3 regions of the Paenibacillus sp. FSL M8-0142 genome follow, and region 2 is predicted to be linked to each of the others. Evidence: riboswitches for the same ligand, from Rfam matches in the RefSeq annotation. Region 2 holds a riboswitch; each other region holds the start of a gene.
What was found. A riboswitch is a leader RNA that binds a small molecule or an ion and turns the genes downstream of it on or off. The one in region 2 is predicted to bind ZMP and ZTP.
Positions count from the first base shown of each region.

Region 1: linked by a shared signal. The riboswitch ahead of rpiB (ribose 5-phosphate isomerase B) and the one ahead of purT (formate-dependent phosphoribosylglycinamide formyltransferase) in region 2 are both predicted to bind ZMP and ZTP.
Region 3: linked by a shared signal. The riboswitch ahead of NSQ46_RS12810 (tetrahydrofolate dehydrogenase/cyclohydrolase catalytic domain-containing protein) and the one ahead of purT (formate-dependent phosphoribosylglycinamide formyltransferase) in region 2 are both predicted to bind ZMP and ZTP.

Region 1 is NZ_CP152008.1:463,586-469,872, reverse strand. It holds gene glyA (serine hydroxymethyltransferase) at 1-255, opposite strand, end outside; gene NSQ46_RS02030 (TIGR01440 family protein) at 539-1,123, opposite strand; gene rpiB (ribose 5-phosphate isomerase B) at 1,237-1,695, opposite strand; ZMP/ZTP riboswitch at 1,808-1,889, opposite strand; gene NSQ46_RS02020 (low molecular weight protein arginine phosphatase) at 2,024-2,611, opposite strand; gene NSQ46_RS02015 (manganese efflux pump) at 2,789-3,352, opposite strand; gene NSQ46_RS02010 (L-threonylcarbamoyladenylate synthase) at 3,441-4,502, opposite strand; gene spoIIR (stage II sporulation protein R) at 4,893-5,588, opposite strand; gene NSQ46_RS02000 (FtsW/RodA/SpoVE family cell cycle protein) at 5,933-6,287, opposite strand, start outside.
Region 2 is NZ_CP152008.1:2,968,906-2,975,192, reverse strand. It holds gene NSQ46_RS13925 (response regulator transcription factor) at 1-519, opposite strand, end outside; gene NSQ46_RS13920 (MATE family efflux transporter) at 616-1,974, opposite strand; gene purT (formate-dependent phosphoribosylglycinamide formyltransferase) at 2,359-3,519, opposite strand; ZMP/ZTP riboswitch at 3,584-3,665, opposite strand; gene NSQ46_RS13910 (ATP-binding protein) at 3,879-5,324, shown strand; gene NSQ46_RS13905 (YdcF family protein) at 5,328-5,960, opposite strand.
Region 3 is NZ_CP152008.1:2,713,161-2,719,447, forward strand. It holds gene NSQ46_RS12795 (GTP-binding protein) at 1-1,136, opposite strand, end outside; gene NSQ46_RS12800 (TIGR03943 family protein) at 1,152-2,102, opposite strand; gene NSQ46_RS12805 (permease) at 2,134-3,144, opposite strand; ZMP/ZTP riboswitch at 3,294-3,373, shown strand; gene NSQ46_RS12810 (tetrahydrofolate dehydrogenase/cyclohydrolase catalytic domain-containing protein) at 3,445-4,293, shown strand; gene NSQ46_RS12815 (Cof-type HAD-IIB family hydrolase) at 4,566-5,366, shown strand; gene NSQ46_RS12820 (MarR family transcriptional regulator) at 5,669-6,103, shown strand; gene NSQ46_RS12825 (NADH:flavin oxidoreductase/NADH oxidase) at 6,209-6,287, shown strand, end outside.

The sequences.
Region 1 (6,287 bases), 2.5 Mb from region 2:
GGCTCCAAACAGTTCCTTCGCGCGGTCACGAGCGATATCCTCGACAATGTCGACACGCTCGCATCCGCCGTAGTAGCGTTTGCCAGGGTAGCCTTCCGCATATTTATTGGTGAGGACGGTGCCCATCGCTTCCATGACCGCTTCGCTGACAATATTCTCCGATGCAATCAGTTCGATATTGCTGCGCTGGCGCTTCAGCTCCAGCTCCATCGCTTCAAGTACAGCAGGATCGTTCTTACGCAAATGTTCCATCATTTTTATATCCTCCTATGATCCAAAATCTTACTATAAATATTCTGTTTCCGTATTACACAGGGCCAACTACCAAATGGGATGTGGAGCAAGCACGTGAAATGTTTCTACAATCGCTGTTGCTCCCGGATTTCTTTGATCTATTGAATTCATCCAAGGTAGAAATCCGTTCACAAAGGCGAACACTACCATTTTTTCGAAATCATTTCACTCCCTTGCCTGCATCTCTTTCTTTAGTTAACCCTACAAACAAGCAAAACAGGATGTCCAAGCCGTTCCAATCGAATCAATTGCATGATCCGGAATCCGCATCCGGCACCTGGCGATAAACGGCCCGCTCTCCGCCGATCAGCTTTGGCCGGGTATAGGCGGCCGTAACCCGAGCCTCGCCGATATACCGCTCACTCGGCCTGAAGGGAACCGCCACGCTGCGCAGATGCATGCCGATCAGCGTCTCGCCGATGTCGATACCCGCATGCGCCTGAATGGATTCCGCCAGGCAAGGCTGCTTCATGCTGCGGTAGGCGCTGGCTGCCATGGAGCCGCCGGCTCCCGGAATCGGTACAGCCGCCACTTCCGTCAAGCCAAGCCGCTCGAGCAGCTCGCGCTCAACGACCAGCGCTCGGTTCAGATGCTCGCAGCATTGGAAGGCCAGCGAGAATCCGTACTCCGCCTGAACCTCGGCAATGCCTTCAAGCAGCTGCTGCGCCGTCTCCAGCGCGCCGCCTGTCCCTATCCGCTTGCCCGCAACCTCGCTCGTGCTCGCGCCGACGACCAGCACCTTGCCCGGTCCAAGCTTCGCCGTCTCGGCGAGCTCGCGGACGATGCGGGCGGTCTGCCCGTTTAAGGAAATGTTGGAAGCATCGCTCATGCCACAGTCCTCCCTTAATAGTCTCTACGTCGCTTCATGCCCTCGTCCCGCACAGCTTGTATGCGGGGAACCGTCCGGAATACAGACCAAATGGCCTTACGGAAAGAAACGTCCTATCCGTTCTTTAGGTAGCGTTCCTCGATCGCCTTGATCTTGTTGACGCGGCCGACATGACGCTCGCCGTGACTGAACTCGGTTGTCAGCCAGGCGCTGACGATTTCCGCAGCAAGACCAGGGCCGACTACGCGTTCGCCGAGCGCGATCACATTGCTGTCGTTATGCTCGCGCGTCGCTTTGGCCGAGAACACATCATGCGTCAGGGCGCACCGGATTCCCGGCACCTTGTTCGCCGCGATGCTCATGCCGATGCCGGTTCCGCAGATCAGAATGCCGCGATCGGCTTCGCCGGACACGACCTTCTCGCATACCGGCAGCGCATAGTCCGGATAGTCGACGGAATCGGAGCAGCCGCAGCCGAGATCCTCCACCTCATGTCCAAGGCTGCGAATAACCTCCATGATCTCCTCTTTCAGGCGAATGCCCGCATGATCCGTGCCTAGTGCAATTTTCATCGATGAAACCCCCTCATATGTTCGCTTTCGCGTGATTAGCTTGTTTCATTATAACCCAAATATCCCGCAAAAGACGAAAAAAGAGCAGTCGGCGCACACGTAGTGCTCCAATGCTCTTTGCCCAGGCGACCGGCCGTATACTCCGGTGCTCCACCGTGGTTTCATCCACTTCGTCGCCAGTTACACCGGATCTATTGTTGTTTCCCCTACATCTTAAATCAATCGTCCGGGAAAGGCAAGCGGCTTTTTTAGCCACGCCTGCAGCTGTGACTTTTCCACTCACGTGCTCTGATGCCAGAGTCATAATTCATCCGCCCGCAGCAAGCGATTACGCCTGCCCGCCCGCATTCAGCTTGTCCAACAAACGAAAGAGCGCCGTCCGAATCTCGGCTGCGGTCGCTTCATACTCTTCCTTCGTGCCGCCGAACGGGTCCGAGATATCAAAGCTAGGAATGCGCTGGCGAAGCTCAATCAACCGTTCGCGATCCTTATCGCTGACATTTTGACCAAGCGCTCGGGCCAGCTCAATCGATGCGTACAGACTGTCTTGCTCCTGCAAATCTGCAAGCACCTTGCTGTCATCCTCAACATATTCCTTTAAGGTATGCATTTTATCGGCCGCGTGAGGAAACTGCCGAATGGCATATTGCTTATGCGATTGGGTTAGAGTCAGAACGAGATCAGCCCATTCCACCAGCTCTGAGGTGAGCGGCTTTGATACGAGCTCGTCCCGGATATCCTGATCCCGCAGTACGGATTCCGCATGATGGGACACCGGCATGCCATCTATCGCCGATACGCCGGCGGATCGCACCTCCAGCGGAATGCCCCGCTGCTTCGCCAGCTTGCGCAGCATCCCTTCGGCCATCGGACTGCGGCAGGTATTTCCGGTGCAGACAAATAGTATCTTTTTCACAGTCTTAAGGCTCCCTCCCGTCAGTATTAGGTCACTAGGGATATTGTATCAAATCTCATCACAAATTTCGCAACTTCTATATTACTTGGACAAATGATTCCACAAAAGTCTACTCTGCCGGTCAACGAATTCCCGCATTCATCCTCATTTCATATCCGGTGTGCCTTACCACCCGTATCAGACAATAAACATCACGCCGAACACAACCAAAATAAGTCCTCCCAGCATCTCGCCGTACTCGCCCAGCTTGCTGCTGACCTGACGGCCCAGCATCAAACCGAGAATCGACATCAAGCCGCCGACCACCCCGAAGGTTACAACGATCAGCGTTACATCATGCACGAACATGCCCAGCGATAATCCGACCGAGAACGAATCGATGCTGACGCTAAGCGAGAACAACAGCATACCCAGCAGTGCGGATGGATGAACGAGCTTGCCCTCGCCTCCGCGAAAAGCGTTATGGATCATATGGCCCCCGAGCAGAACCAGCAATCCGCCGGCGGCAAGCCCGGTAACCTGTCCCAGCAGCAATCCGACATAACGGCCGGCAGCCAGCCCCAGCAGGGGCATCAGCATATGAAACAGGCCGATCAGAAAGCTCATGCCCAGCATATGACGGTGGCGCAGCCCGCCTCGCAAACCGACGCCGATGCCAAGCGAAAACGCGTCTAGCCCGAGTGCAACCGCCATGAGCAGAATCGCCGCAAGCTGTCCCGATTGGACAGACGCCTCCAACATGCCCATTCCCCCAAGTCTCATGGTCTTGTACACCATATGCGGACAAGGGATAAATGATTCCTGATCGGCTTTGGAAAAAAGGCTGCGGTTAATGATCCACGTCGATAACGCGATGTCCTGCCGCCTTCAGCAGCCGGTTCATCACCGCGGCGCCGAGGCCCTCTTCAGGGCAGGCTTCCGCAAGAATGAAGGTGGCGCCGGCCTCGTCGAACCTGCGCAGGCCGGCGTACAGCCGGCGGGCCGCTTCCTCCGGCGCGGCCTGGCGGCCGAGCGGGACCGCCACGTCCGCGCGGTAGCGACCAATGTGCTCGTCGAACGACAGCACACCGGTCACCTCGCCGCGGCGGGCGGCGGCCGCAAGCTCGGCCGCGATGCGGGCCGCTACCGCTTCGGCGTCGCGGCCCTGCACCACGCACATCGCGCCCTTCGGCGCGTAGTGCGTGTATTTCATGCCCGGCGAGCGGGGCGCCGGGCTCTCCGCCTCCCCGGCGGCGCTTGTTAGCGCCGGGTCGAGGCGCACGCTTGCCGCCACCGCGGCAAGCTGCTCGGCCGTGACGCCGCCGGGACGGAGCACCGTCACGGCACCGTCCTCGCCGGCTTGCACGACCGTCGACTCGACGCCGACCCCGGCAGGGCCGCCGTCAAGCACGCCGTCGATCGCGCCGGCCAAATCCTCCAGCACATGGCCCGCAAGCGTAGGGCTCGGCCGGCCGGAGCGGTTCGCGCTCGGCGCGGCCAGCGGGCAGCCGGCCGCGCGAATAAGCGCGAGCGCAGCCGGGTGGTCAGGCATTCGCACCGCGACCGTGTCCAGCCCCGCCGTCACACGGGACGACACGGCACCCGGCTTCACGGGCAGCACCAGCGACAGCGGGCCCGGCCAGAACGCCTTCATCAGCGCACGCTCGGTATCGTTTACCCGAAGCGCCAGGTCATCCAGCTGGGACAAATCCGATATATGCACGATCAGCGGGTTGTCCGAAGGCCTTCCCTTCGCCGCAAATATACGTTCAACCGCTTCCGTGCTTCCCGCATCGGCGCCCAACCCGTAGACCGTCTCCGTCGGGAAGGCGACAAGCCCGCCGCCTGCAAGCACCCGACCCGCTTCAAGCAGAGCCTGCTCCTCTTCCGGAGTTCGGCTGCCGGATTCCATCGATTCAATACCGATACGCCACACCTTCGTCGGTTGTGACTGCGGGTCAACAGGCTGTTCGTTATGTTCCAATTGGCGGCTGTCCTCGCGGCCGCTTGCAGTATGTTCCATTCCCTATCCCAAGCTTTCTGTTTATGAAGTATATTAACCATCAAGCACGCGCCTTGCTGGAGCTAATCCCAATGGCTTTAGAGTTGATACTTTTTGACATTTAAAAAAGCGCTTCGATTCTTCAGTCCCGTCCCGGGTCCCCACCCGGGCAGCCGGTCGCGCTAAAGAGAAAGCACTCTTCTAAATGAAAGTGTATCACACTCGACTCGAATTGAAAATCAAACGGCCTGCATGTCTTCCTATCAATCTTTCCGAATATCATCCTATGCATCCGCTAGATTATCCAAACAATCCTGCCACCCAATTCCAGATCCCGATAAACATATCCCATAAGAAAAACCGGACTTCAGGCTCGGTATCGCCCGCATTGACTGGCTCATCCGCCTGGCTCTTATCGGCTTGCGCCGAGACGGTCTGGACGCCGGCATCCGCCGGCTGCGCCGCCGCGTCTCCGCTGCCCCCGTCGATGAAGCACAGCGGCGGGAACAACACGCACCACCAGTTCTGTCCCTGTCCCTCGCCAAGCGTGATGCGCACCGCATCATAATCGCCTGCCGGATAGACCGTGCCGCCGTACAGCTTTGTCGGGAACGGTACGACGCCGAGTTCCACATTGTAGCTGTAGGTGATTCCCCGTTTTCTCAGCTCTTCACCGACCAGCTGGCGAATTTCCGGCAGATGCCGGCTCGTCAGCGCCTTAGCTTCCTCGAGGCTCTGCGGGTTATCCAGCTGCTGAACCCATAGCTGCATTTGCTCCACGACCGCATCGCGGATTTCCCGCTTCACAAGCTGATCGGAGGGACTGTCGGAATTGGCCAAGATGCGCAGCCGGATCGATTCCTGAGGAATCGGCCCCCCCACAACAGAAGCATCAATTCGCTGACCTTCCCACACGGTAATGACCATAAACATACAGGATAAGAGCAAAATCATTTTTTTCACGATAATACGGAGGGTTTCGCTATAATGGTTCATCTTGGACAACCGCCTCTCTATCAACCGATAATCTATGATGCTATCAGTATGTCCGGCCGCCGAAGATCTAAACGTGAATCTAGCAATTTGTTTAAAAAGATGATAGAGACACCTGTCGCAAGGTCTTTCAAACCATATCCCCCGTTACCCTGTCAGCCCTCCAATAGGTTACTTCCTTGCCTAGGGCTAATCACAGGCTCATTTCTTGTCCTTACAAAAAATAAAAGATGCTGCCCCGTATGGACAACATCTCTTCATAAATGTATTTGGAAATTTCGGGTATCCTGGTTCAAGACAGGCCATTTCGAATAGGATAGCCCCCACCAGTGCACGATGGCTACGGCTTAGGCCTGCTTCGCCACCGTCGACCGGTGGGCATGCGGATCCGGCATATCCTCCTCGATTTCCCGGCCGTGCAGCTTCACGCTCATGGCTACCCCGAGGCTCGCCATGCTGATTACGAGCGACGTTCCCCCGTAACTGATAAACGGCAATGTAATCCCCGTCAGCGGCATGAGGCCGATAAACATCCCGATATTCTCAAAGATTTGGTATAAGAACATGGACACGATCCCTATGATGAGAAACGGACCGGCACGTTCACGCGATTCGAGCGATATCAGAATCATCCGATGGATCAGAATGAAATAGAGCAGGAGCAGCACGGAAGAGCCGATAAACCCGTATTCCTCCGCAATC
Region 2 (6,287 bases):
ATGACGTCCCGGATATTTCGCCAGCAGTACAAGGAGTTTATATTCGTTTGGCGTCAAGCTCACGGCCTGTCCATGGCAGGTCACCTCGTGCTTGCCCGAATGAATGACAAGGGCCCCGTGCCGATACACCGTAACATCTGACAGCAGCTCGGCATCATCGCCGGACCGTCTCAAGATGGCCTTGACTCGTGCAAGAACCTCCCTCGGATCGAACGGCTTCAGGACATAATCATCCGCTCCGGAGGAAAAGCCCTTGAGCCGGCTGCTTGCTGCGGATTTCGCCGTCAGCATCAGGATCGGAACCGGGCTGAATGAACGGATGTGGGCACAGAGCTGCTCGCCGTCCATGTCGGGCAGCATCAAATCCAGGATGATCAGGTCCACCTTTCCGTCCCGCATATGCTCCAATGCTTCCTTAGCATTTGCCGCCTCCAGCGTCCGGTACTGTTCTCTTTGGAGATACGACACAAGAACTTCCCGGATGTTCGGCTCATCATCGATGATTAATATCGTCCTCATTCCCGACTCTCCTTGCTGGAATTAATCTTCATGGCTTGAGTTGTTCTATTTTTATTTAGGGATGCTCCAGGCGTCCCGGATAATCCGAATCATCCGTTACGTCTGAACCGGTATCGAGGCGGGCTGAGCGGGTCTGCTCAGCTTCTTCATGCTTAAATAATACGCTGTTCCAAGCGGAATAAGCGCCCCCAGCCAAGCCAGCGGATTGGCGAGACATGCCCCGGGGAACCCGATCAGAGCCGACAGGAACATAGCGGCAACGACGCGCATGATCAGCTCCATAATGCCGGCGACGGTAGGGATGAAGCTTTGGCCAAGCCCTTGCAGCGAGAACCGGTAAATGAACAGCAAAGATAAGAGCAAATAGGTTGTTCCGTTCGCTAGGAAATACTGGCCGCTGAGATCCAGCAGCTGCTCCTGTCCTTGACCGACAAACAAAGAGACGGCGGCCGGACCTGCAACAATAACAAGCACCCCCACCAGGATGCTAAACGATCCCGAGAGCAAAATGCATTGCTTGACGCCTAGCCGAATCCGGTCGATCCGGTTCGCCCCGAAATTTTGCGCCGCAAAGGTTGCCATCGTAACGCCGAAGGAGTTCATCGGTTGGGTAGCGAGCATATCGATCTTCTGAGCCGCTGTGTAAGCCGCAACTGACAGTGCGCCAAGACCGTTCAGCGTAATCTGAAGAATAATCGCCCCGATGGCGATGATCGATGCCTGAAAGCCCATCGGGAAACCCACCCGCATATGCTGGCCAATAAACGTCCAATCGATCGACCAGTCAGCCGTTTTGAACTGCAGCAACGGAACCTTTTTATGGATATAGATCAGGCAGAGCAGACAGGAGAACAGCTGTGAGATGACAGTTGCTAGCCCGGCACCCGCTACGCCCATCTTAAAGACGAGTATAAACACGAGATCCAGCACAATATTCAGAATACTTGCGATAACCAGAAACAATAGCGGAGTGCGGCTGTCCCCGAGCGCCCGAAGCAGGTTGGCCAGCAGGTTGAATAACACCGCTGCGCCGACGCCAGCATTGATTACGATCAAATACGAATAAGCATCATCCAATATTTCAACCGGCGTATTCATCATGACGAGGGCCGGCTTCGTAAACACGACACTAAGGATGGTCAGGACGATCGTGAAAACGATACTGATCCAAAAGCTCGTGCCGACGCTTTTACGCACACCAGCAATATCCTTTGCCCCGAACCTCTGCGCGGTAATGATGGAGAGGCCTGCCGTCAGGCCTTGCGCAAATCCGATAATAAAAAACATAATGCTTCCGGTCGAACCGACGGCCGCCAGCGCGTTCACGCCGATCGTGCGTCCGACAATGAGCGTGTCGGCCATATTGTAGAATTGCTGAAACAGATTGCCGATTAACAGCGGGATCGTGAACATGATGATCAGTTTAATCGGACTGCCTTGTGTCATATCTTTCATGCGTGCATTCTCCTATGATGTGAAGTTCGCCATTCTAACATCTTGTTCTAATATGTATGGTTTCCTGCTGCACACCGGGTCGCTTATCGGGCGATGGGCCTTCCGGGCAGCACGAATGCTGTTTTCTTGTGTATCTTATCATGAACAACGGCAAAAGTGATGCAGGTTTATATTCAAAATCTAAATAATTTCCATGGCACTGCCTTTCCGATCATCGTATGGCCATTCGCAGATAGGGATCTAACGTACCTCTTATGGAAAAGAGGCCAGCCGTTGGCAATCCGGCTGACCTCTCGCTATTGGGCAGTTTTTGCATTCTTCAAATGGATTTGATCCCAAGCTTAAGCGGACAAGGCACATTCCGGAAGAAGGTGATCACTGCCGTTAAACTTCTTCCACCCCAAGCTTGTCCAATGCCTGTTTGGCACGAGATCGCGCTTCCTCCACCTCGCCTGCGGTCGACAAGGCCACTGCCACTCTTCTGCCAGCCTTTGTCACAGGCTTGCCGAATAGACGAACCTGAGTGTTCGGTACCGCGAGCGCCTGCTCGGCGCCCGTAATCTTATAGTTTTCAAGCTCACCCGGTGCTTTCAACGGACGGCTGGCGCCCGGGGTGATCAGCACGATTTCCGGAATCGGGTAACCGAGGATGGCCCGGACATGAAGCGCGAATTCGGACAGATTTTGCGTGACCAGCGTAACTAATCCGGTATCATGCGGGCGAGGCGATACCTCACTGAAATATACTTGATCCTCGGTCAGAAACAGCTCGACGCCGAACAATCCGAAGCCGCCCAATTCATCGGTAATGGCCCTCGCAATGCGCTCGGCTTCCTTCATCTGCTGCTCGGATATCGGATGAGGCTGCCAGGATTCGATATAGTCACCGCTTTCCTGCACATGTCCGATCGGCGGACAGAAGCTTGTCCCGCTCACCGAACGAACCGTTAACAGTGTGATTTCCGACTGGAAGGTGATGAACTCCTCGATGATCACCCGGCCGTTCTGTACGCGCCCGCCTTCCATTGCAATGTTCCAGCATGATTCAATGTCGCTCTCCGATCGGCAGACGCTCTGCCCTTTCCCTGAAGAGCTCATAAGCGGCTTAATTACGCAAGGAAAGCCCATCTCCCTTACCGCGACCTCGAATTGTTCATAGTTATCCGCAAAGCGGTATCCGGCCGTCGGCAATCCGAGCTTCTCCGAAGCAAGCCTGCGGATGCCCTCCCGGTCCATCGTCAGCTTGGCCGCTCTTGCGGTAGGAATGACGCGGAAGCCCTCCTCCTCCAGCTTCACTAACTCGGATGTGGCCAAGGCCTCAATCTCGGGAACGATCAGATCAGGCTGTTCCCGCTCGATGACTTCCCGCAGCTTGGCGCCGTCGAGCATATCGATGACGTAATGGCGATGCGCGACGTGCATGGCAGGCGCGTCGGCATATCGGTCTACCGCCACGGTCTCCACACCTAACCGCTGCGCTTCGATAATGACTTCCTTTCCGAGTTCTCCGGATCCCAGCAGCAGCATTTTTTTCGTTTTATACATCGTTCTCCAGTCCCCTTTTCAAAATAGAAATATTAAAAAGAGGTAAGGGAAAATAAACTTCCCTTACCTCTGCCCAGGCGTACGGCTGTCGTCATCCATGTGCTCCCTCATGGTTCCCCCATGCAGCGCCAGTCACACATCGACCTACTCATTGTCAGCTAAATCATACTGAATATTGAGCATGAATGCAATATGAATGCAATATGACCGCTCATGACAATCACCGAAAGCGGCCACTGACCAATCCGTTCCATGCGCGCAAGTTACCAAATCTATCGCCCTTTCATTGATGAAAGCGCATCCAGCACATATAATAGGGGGGTGATCAAACCTTACAGTCAATTGAAAGGAGACTTGCCGTGCTCCCCTATTCTGTCCAGCGTCAGGACTTTGCTTTTGAACACGCCATCATCGGAATGGCCATCGTTTCAATCGACGGAGAAGTGCTTCAAGTCAATTCGGCTTTGTGTGAGTTATTGGGCTGCTCCAAACAAGAATTAATGGATGGAGCACTGAAAGGGACGAACATCGGCGGAATTCTGGAAGTGATTAGGCACAAGGCGGGAGATTTCCAGCTCAAGCCTTCTCAGGTGACCGCACTCCAAGTTGGCATGAAATACGAACATCCTGCCGGACGGAATCTGGATTTGAAGCTTCACTTTTCGGCATCCGCTGAAGCGCAATCGCCGTTCCGCCATTGCTTGGTCCAATTTGAGAACCTCACCCCTGTTTACGAGCTGCAGGAACAGCTGACACAGAAGGAAATGAAACTGGTTGAGAAGGAAGAAGGCTTCCTGCAGCTGCTGGAAGAGCTCCCGCTTTCCGCGCTCATTACAAAGTACGGCATGATCCAGTACGCAAATCAAGCGACGCTACGGCTGCTTCACGCCTCGAATGTCTCCGATGTGCTCGGAATTTCAACCGATGTCGTGGTAGATCCCTCTTCGCATCATAAGCTTGCAAGGCGAAGAACGCGTTATGCGGAATATCGGGAAATCGGACCCGTTACATATCTTATCCGCTGTTTCGACGGTCAACAAAAAATCGTCTCCGGTATCACGCTGGTCACCACCTATAGAGGCGAAAAGGCCGCGCTTAGCATATTCAAAGATATCACAGAGCAGAAGATGGAAGAGGATCGCATCATGCAGTCCGAGAAGCTGACGACAGCAGGACAATTGGCAGCAGGAATCGCGCATGAGATCCGTAACCCGCTCACGTCAATTAACGGCTTCATTAAACTCCTTCGTTCGTCGGAGCAAAGCAATAAGCTGTATTTCGATATCATCGAATCGGAACTCAAACGGATCGAGCTGATCGTCAATGAACTGCTGGTGCTATCCAAGCCGGAAACCTCCCATGTCAGCAAGCCATTTGACGTGCTCGGCATCGTCGAACAAATCGTTACCCTGATGAAGGTCCAGGCTGCGCTGAACAATATCGAGATCATCCCGCGTTTCCCAGCCGAGCCCGTGTACGTTCACGGCGAAGCGAATCAACTGAAGCAGGTATTCATCAATTTGCTGAAGAACGCCATGGAGGCGATGGATCAAGGAGGAACGATCACGCTGACCATTCAGCAAAGCGACAGCGATGTCCATATCATCGTCCAGGATGACGGTATCGGCATGACGCCAGAGCAGATCCGGTCGTTGGGACAGCCCTTCTATACAACGAAGGACAGCGGAACCGGGCTCGGATATATGATCACGAAAAACATCATCCACAATCACGGCGGATCGATCCATGTGGAGAGCTCCCCGGAGCAGGGCACCAGCTTTACGATTCAGCTGCCCGCTTTATAGATATTAGCGAAAAGGCGACAGCACGACATAACCGGTGTAATAAAACATCTCCCGAAGCAGGAATGGAACCTTGCTCCGGAAACTTTGATATGCACTTCGATCCGTTGGTGACGGATATGCCTTCATTCCGTAATCGTCCGCCATCGTCATCGCCCGCTTCATATGAAGCGGGTCGCTGACGATCAAATACGTGGACAAACCTTCTTGTTCACCGACCGCTTGGGCATGGGACAGGTTCTCTTCCGTTATCTTTGACACCGTTTCGATCAGAATGTCTGCTTCCGGAACTCCCCGGGCAATCGCGTAATCCCGGGCAACCTCGGATTCCGCCGACTCAAGGTCCGATCCCCGTCCCCCCGTAAAGATCAGCTTATCCACATACTGATGCTTATACAGCCATAAGGCATGATCAATGCGTCCCTGGAATACGGGGGAGGGTTTATCGCCCCACACGGCCGCTCCAAGTACAATGGCGGCATCGGATTTTACAGGCTCGGTCTTTGCTCCGTAAGTCCATATGGCGACGGCCGCATAAACCATATATGCCATGATAACGGCAGCAGCTGAGAGGACGATTCGCCGGATCGTCTTTCTTCGGCTTCCTACGACTTTGCGAGACCGATTTACATTATTCACAAACTCCCCCCCGATCTTCCTCGAAAGCCTTTTCGCAGCAAAGCGTTGATTTTTAAATTGATAGGAGCTGAATCCGTTCAATACGACTCCATTCTACCATACCGGTTCTCTCCCCCGGTATTTTCATTAGGTTATAAGCTCCTTTACCGGCTTAAGTCCACTAGGTGCGAGGATCAAGGACGGGTTAGATGTAAGCGATCGATGCACGAATTAGATATACGGATTAGATGAATGGGGCAGAGGTAAGATCGAGGTGGAGCGGCTCGAAGCCGGAGCAGCGACTAGATCGAGCTAGCCACGACGCTTGCCACGCAAAATCAGAACCAC
Region 3 (6,287 bases), 260 kb from region 2:
AGCCCGCTTCCGATTAGCGTGAGATACCCCCGCTGCAGCGGCAGGGAGCTGGATTTGTGCTCCAGCCTGCCCGCCGCCCACTGTACCAGCATAGAGCCTGAATCCAGGCGGACATAGCCTTTGGCCCGAAGGAGACCCGTTACGCCCTGGAAGAAGGCCTCTAGCTCCTGTTTTCCGGCGGTTAACGAGTCCGGCGACAAAAACGAGTCCGGCAAGGACAAGGTTAACGAATCCAGGCCGGCGTACGAGGTCGGCTCGTTGGGATCCCGATAGGTATGGGGAGGAGATTGGCTGCTGCCGTCTTCATGATGATGCCAGTGTCTTCCTTGGAGCCGATCCTGTGGAGCCAATGGCTCCGGCGCTAATCCAGCCGCATTTTCCGCCAAGCCGGGCGGAACTGCATGCGTACTGTTTGGAGCCGCAGTAGTTCCAGGCTCAGCGGTTTCCATATGGACAGGGGAGAAGCTTGTTCCGGCGGCGCTGCCGGACGCCATCCCGCCTTGGTTTCGAGGGGGGAGCGAGATGACTCCGAAAACTTCGGCTTCGTTAATGTGGGCATAGTCTGTCAGACGTAGCTTGGCGGTGCCGTTGATGTTCCGAACCGCCGCCGTCACTTTTCTCAGCATCTTGGCATCGCAATCGCCTGCCTTGTTCAGCAGAATGGTATCGGCGAAAGCGATCTGCCCCCGGAGCGTACGCACCAGACTGCGATCCGACGCGAAGAAGCTGTTGTATTCGAGCATTTTGCCGGCATCGACGACGGCCACCTTGCGCGCTATAGATATGCGTTCAGCCAATGATGGTTCGGCCAAATCTTCAAGAATTAGCTGCGGGTTCGCTACGCCGGTTGTTTCGATCAGGATGAGATCGGGACGCCGCTTGAGCTGCACATCCATCGCCAGTTCGAGCTCGCCGCGCTTCGTGCAGCAGATGCAGCCATCGAGCAGCTTCTCCACCGGAACGTCGGGCATGTCACCGGAAATAACCGCTCCGTCTACGTCCATTTCGCCCATTTCATTCATGATAACGGCCGTGTTCCACCGCTGAGTCTTTGCGTAGGCGAGCAGTCTGAGGAGCAGGGTTGTTTTGCCGCTGCCAAGAAAGCCGCTGATGATGATGACAGGTGTCTTGTTCATCTTCTTCACCTCCGGTTAGGGTTGAGCTGCCGGATACAGCTCATCAAACGCAGCTACAGAGTCAGGATTGGTAAAAATATACGGCGAAGCCGGCTCTTCAATCGCCTCGATCGATTCGGCTTGAATCAGCAGGCGCTCCTCGCCTTCGATTTTCACGGTCTGGACCGTGCCTTCAATCGATACCCAGGTATCATTCTCGAAACGGGATGCTTGCTCTCCGCTCACGAGAATGCCGAACGGAACGGCATCGGCCGTGCAGCACATCAGCAAGAACCGGCTGACGGCAAACATGTTCTTATCCATGCTGTCATCCCTGAACACAAAGCCTTGGACCGAGATGGGCTTGCCGGCAAAGACAGGCTTATACATCTCGATCGCGCCGACGGTCTCGGAAAATATTTCGGGCCTTACCGTGACGGAGGGCATGGCGTACAGCCGCTTGGCCAGCTCCGCAAACTCCACGCTATACTTATCCCTCGGTGCGAACGGATCGACCGGGCTGCTTTCATTTCCGGTTGGGTTCGGTGCGCGGGCGCTGCCAGCGGCATCGGAATCTCCGGGTACATTCTCAGAACCGGTCCGCACATCCGGATTCGGATAGGTGTACACCATGCCCTTCTTGGCTGCCATGCTGCTCGCGAGAGGCTGATCGGGCACCAGCAATCCGAAGAGCAGGGGTAAGGCGAACAATCCGTAGACCGTTAAATTTCGGACAACGCCTCGGGGATGAGGGTGCTCGCAATCGCATACGTCGCCGGCGTCGCCCATTACGGCATGATATACCATGCCGAAGGCAATGAACAAAAGCGGTACCGGACAGAGCAGCAGAAGCGTCTGCATCTGCGGAGCCAGGTAGTATTCAAGGAGATTCGATTCATTTAAGTGCATGACATAAATAGCAAGAGCAGCCAGCAGCAGCGCACGAACAACATAATGAAACCGCGCACCTGCCGATGAATGGTTCATGGAAAGAGCTCACCTCCTTCTTGTTCACGGATTATCCGCCAAGCAGTATGTTCGCGATCAGGGAACCGACAAACACGAGCGTGACGATGACGACACTTAGCGCAATGACGAATCTCGTCTTAAATGCGGCGGATAGCATGAGCAGCGTTTTGAAATCGAGCATCGGGCCAAGCACGAGAAAGGACACGAGAGGGCCCACGGTAAAGGTATGCGTAAAAGCCGAAGCGACGAATGCATCCGACGTTGAGCAGAGCGAAAGGACAAACGCCAGACCCATCATGAACAGATAGGAGGACATCGGACCGCTCGCAAGAGAGAGCAGCTCCTCCCGCGGAATAAATGCTTGAATGCAGGCCGTGACAAACGCACCGAGCACTAAATATTTGCCCATATCCACCATTTCGTCACCAGCATGAACAAAAAGGCTGCGCCAAGTTTTGCTGTGTGCGTGGGATGGCCGGCTTCCGGCGGCTTCGACCTCGGCGGTGAAATCATGGAAGGAGCGCTTTAGCGGGTTATTCTTCACGAAAGCAAATACGAGCAAGCCGATCGTAACGGCAATCATGAAGGCCAGTCCCATTCGTCCGATCGTGATCTCGGGATGCGAACGGAATGCCATCATCGTTGCGGCAAGCACCACCGGATTCAGAATCGGGCCGCTGAGAAGAAAGGTGATCCCGACATAAGCCGGCATGCCTTTTAACATGAGCCGGCGCACAACAGGGATCATGCCGCACTCGCAGACGGGAAGGATCATCCCGAGCAGGGATGCGAACAGGACGCCGGGAACTGGATGCTTCGGCGTTAGGCGGCGAACCCATTCTTCCTTGACAAAGATTTGCAGCAGCGAAGAAATCAGCACCCCGAGCAGCACGAACGGCAGGGCCTCAAGGAAAATGCCGATGAATACAGTTTTAAGCTGCTGCACTTCGGTGCTGCCAAGCAGGGCGAGCCCGCTCCGGGGCATCGTCATGAGAGCCGGGAACAGAAAGAGCAGCGGCAGGAAGAACGGCAGCCATTTGAAAAAAGCCGGAATTTTCATGAAGGCCTCCTGACGAAAAAAATCATCTACGAGGACATTCTATGCTTGGACGAAAGACAACTTTCCAATTTAATCAAAAGAATTACGAATAACTCTTTCCACCGAAGCTATGGCGTATTCCCGCAAGCTCATGGTATAGTAGTAGTACGTAGACTATGCGTTACTGGCGTAGCTTGGGGTACCAAGAGGGAGCGCATAGTTTCATATGCCGTACGCCTGGGCAAGAGGTAAGGAGACGATCATGTCGCCTTGCCTCTTTATGTTTTTATTGACTAACAATGGCGAAGGAGCGGGTTGAACATGAGTACAGAAACGTTGATTTTGGATGGGAAAGCGGTATCGGATGATCTAAAGGTTAAGTTGGCCGTCAAGGTCGAGCAGCTTAAAGCCAAGGGAGTCACTCCTTGCTTGGCTACGATCCTCGTCGGGGATGATCCGGCTTCGGCAACCTATGTGCGAATGAAGGGGAATGCATGCCAGCGCCTGGGGATCGAATCCCGGAAAATCGAGCTGAAGGCGTCGACGACCACCGAGGAGCTCATCGCGGCCATTCGGCAGCTGAATGAGGACTCGGCAGTGCATGGCATTCTGCTCCAGCATCCGGTTCCGCATCATATTGATGAAAGAGCGGCATTCGATGCGATCGCGATCGAAAAGGATGTGGACGGCGTGACCACGCTCGGCTTCTCGCAAAATGCGTTCGGTTTCGCGGACTATCCGTCCTGCACCCCGGCAGCGATTATCGCGATCATGGATTATTACAAGCTTCCGATCGAAGGCAAGCATGCCGTGGTTATCGGCCGCAGCCCGATTCTCGGCAAGCCGGTCTCGATGATGCTGCTAAACCGCAACGCTACGGTGACGATCTGCCACTCCAAAACGAACAATCTAGGCGACATCGTCGCGCAAGGGGATATTGTCGTTGCTGCGGTCGGCAAGCCAAAGTTCATTCAAGGCGAGTGGATCAAGCCGGGGGCGGTAGTGCTTGACGCCGGCTACAACAAAGGCAATGTCGGAGATGTCGATTATGAGGCGTGTGCGGAGCGCGCGTCGGCCATCACGCCGGTTCCGGCAGGCGTCGGGCCGGTAACGATTGCCACGCTGCTGAAGCATACGGTTGAGGCGGCCGAAAGAACACTGAAGTCCTAATCGTGGATAATGCAATGCAAATGAACCGGGTCCTTTTGAAGGCTCGGTTTTCTTTTGAATAGGATGCCGAGAGAAGACTTCCCGTTCCGGCTATATGCGGAGAGCCCTTGTGCGGATTGTCTTTCACCAAGGTTGGGTCACCTAGGATAAGTTAAAAAGCATGATGGATTCGTGTTGTTGGAAGATCATGAGGTATAAATTGTTGCTTGCTCTGAAATGCTTTTCATCATTTACAATACACCCATCAGCTATGAAAAGAGGGGCGAGGGCTATTGAATAAAAAATTAATTTTCTTTGACATCGACGGAACGCTGCTCGATCACGACAAGCGGATCCCGGAGTCGACGCTGGAGTCCATTGAACAATTAAAAGACAACGGGCATGAAGTCGCGATTGCGACCGGTCGCGCTCCCTATCATTTCGAGGAAATCCGCGAGCAGCTCGGCATCGATTCCTATGTGTCCTTGAACGGGCAATATGTCGTTCACCAGGGCAAGCCGATCTACGGGAACCCGATGCCTCCCGAGCAGCTGCAGCAGCTGACCGAGCTGGCGGTGCGGATGGACCATCCGATCATCTATGCAGGAAGCGATGCAATGAAAATGAACGTGACTCACCACGAGCACATCGATTCCAGCTGGGGCGAGCTGAAGCTGACGATCCCGGAATATGATCCGGAGTACTATCTTGGACGGGATATTTTCCAGGCCATTGTGTTTTGCACCGAGGAGGAAGAGGAGGCATATCGGTCCAGCTTTGGAGGAAGGCTTGATCTGGTCCGCTGGGGTCCGTACGGCACCGATGTGCTTCCGGTCGGCGGTTCCAAAGCCGAAGGCATCCGGCAGTTTATCCAAGCGCTGGGCATGGACGTAGCCGATACCATCGCCTTTGGCGATTATCTGAATGATCTGGAAATGCTGTCGTATGTCGGCCATGGCGTAGCCATGGGGAACGCGCCCGACGTCGTCAAGCGCGCAGCCCGACACGTTACCAAGGATGTAGGCGAGGACGGCATCCGGCACGGGCTTCAAATGCTGGGCCTGCTGGATCCAAAACCGCAGGTGATGGCATAAGCAAGCTTTTATAAGCGCGTGCCTCTCCCGACCGGCTCGCAGTATGATATTGCCTGCTGCATGCACGACGTGCTTAGACGGTGCTTGGCGTCGCATCATTTCTTATCGTTCCGATCAACACACGAAAGGCTCGTTCCTTAAATGATAAGGAGCGGGCCTTTTTGCGAGATATCATGCGATGCAACAGGAAAAGCCGTTTGACGGCTGAAATGTGAGCTTGATATGATAAGTTAACAACAGCTGCCTTTCGGGTGGGAGAGACCTGCCATCTGAGGGCCATTAACCTAGAGCAGGTGGGAACGATGTCAACCAATCACAAACAAGATCTCATTACAAGCTGGCTGTCCTTGACGCAAACACAGGCGATGATCACAAATGAACTGGAACAGACGCTTCAGCAGCAGCACGACTTGTCGCTGAACGAGTTTTACGTGCTGTTATTTTTGTTCGAGGCTCCTGAAAAAAAGCTGCGGCTGCAGCAATTGCAAGCGATGGTCGGCCTCAGTCAAAGCGCGATCTCGAGGCTGGTCAGCCGCTTTGAAGCCAAGGGCTGCGGTGCAATGCAGCGGGCGATCTGCGAGAATGACCGCAGGGGGATATATACGTCGCTCACCTCCATTGGTGAAGACAAACTTCAACGGGCAAGAGCTACCGTGCTGAATGTGCTGGAGCAGCAATTCTCTTCTCCGAAATTCCGCCAAGGCGTCCAGAATATGATGGAGATTATGAAGTCCTGATTGTATCGAAATATTGACGAATGCTCCTTCGTCTGTTATTTTAAATGCATGCGCATGCATTTAATTTAGAGGATTACATGACATCAGGAGAGTGAAGGAAACCATATGGAACATTTATTCAGCCCCTTTACGTTGAAAGCTTTGAAACTGAAAAACCGGATCGTGATGCCGCCGATGTGTCAAT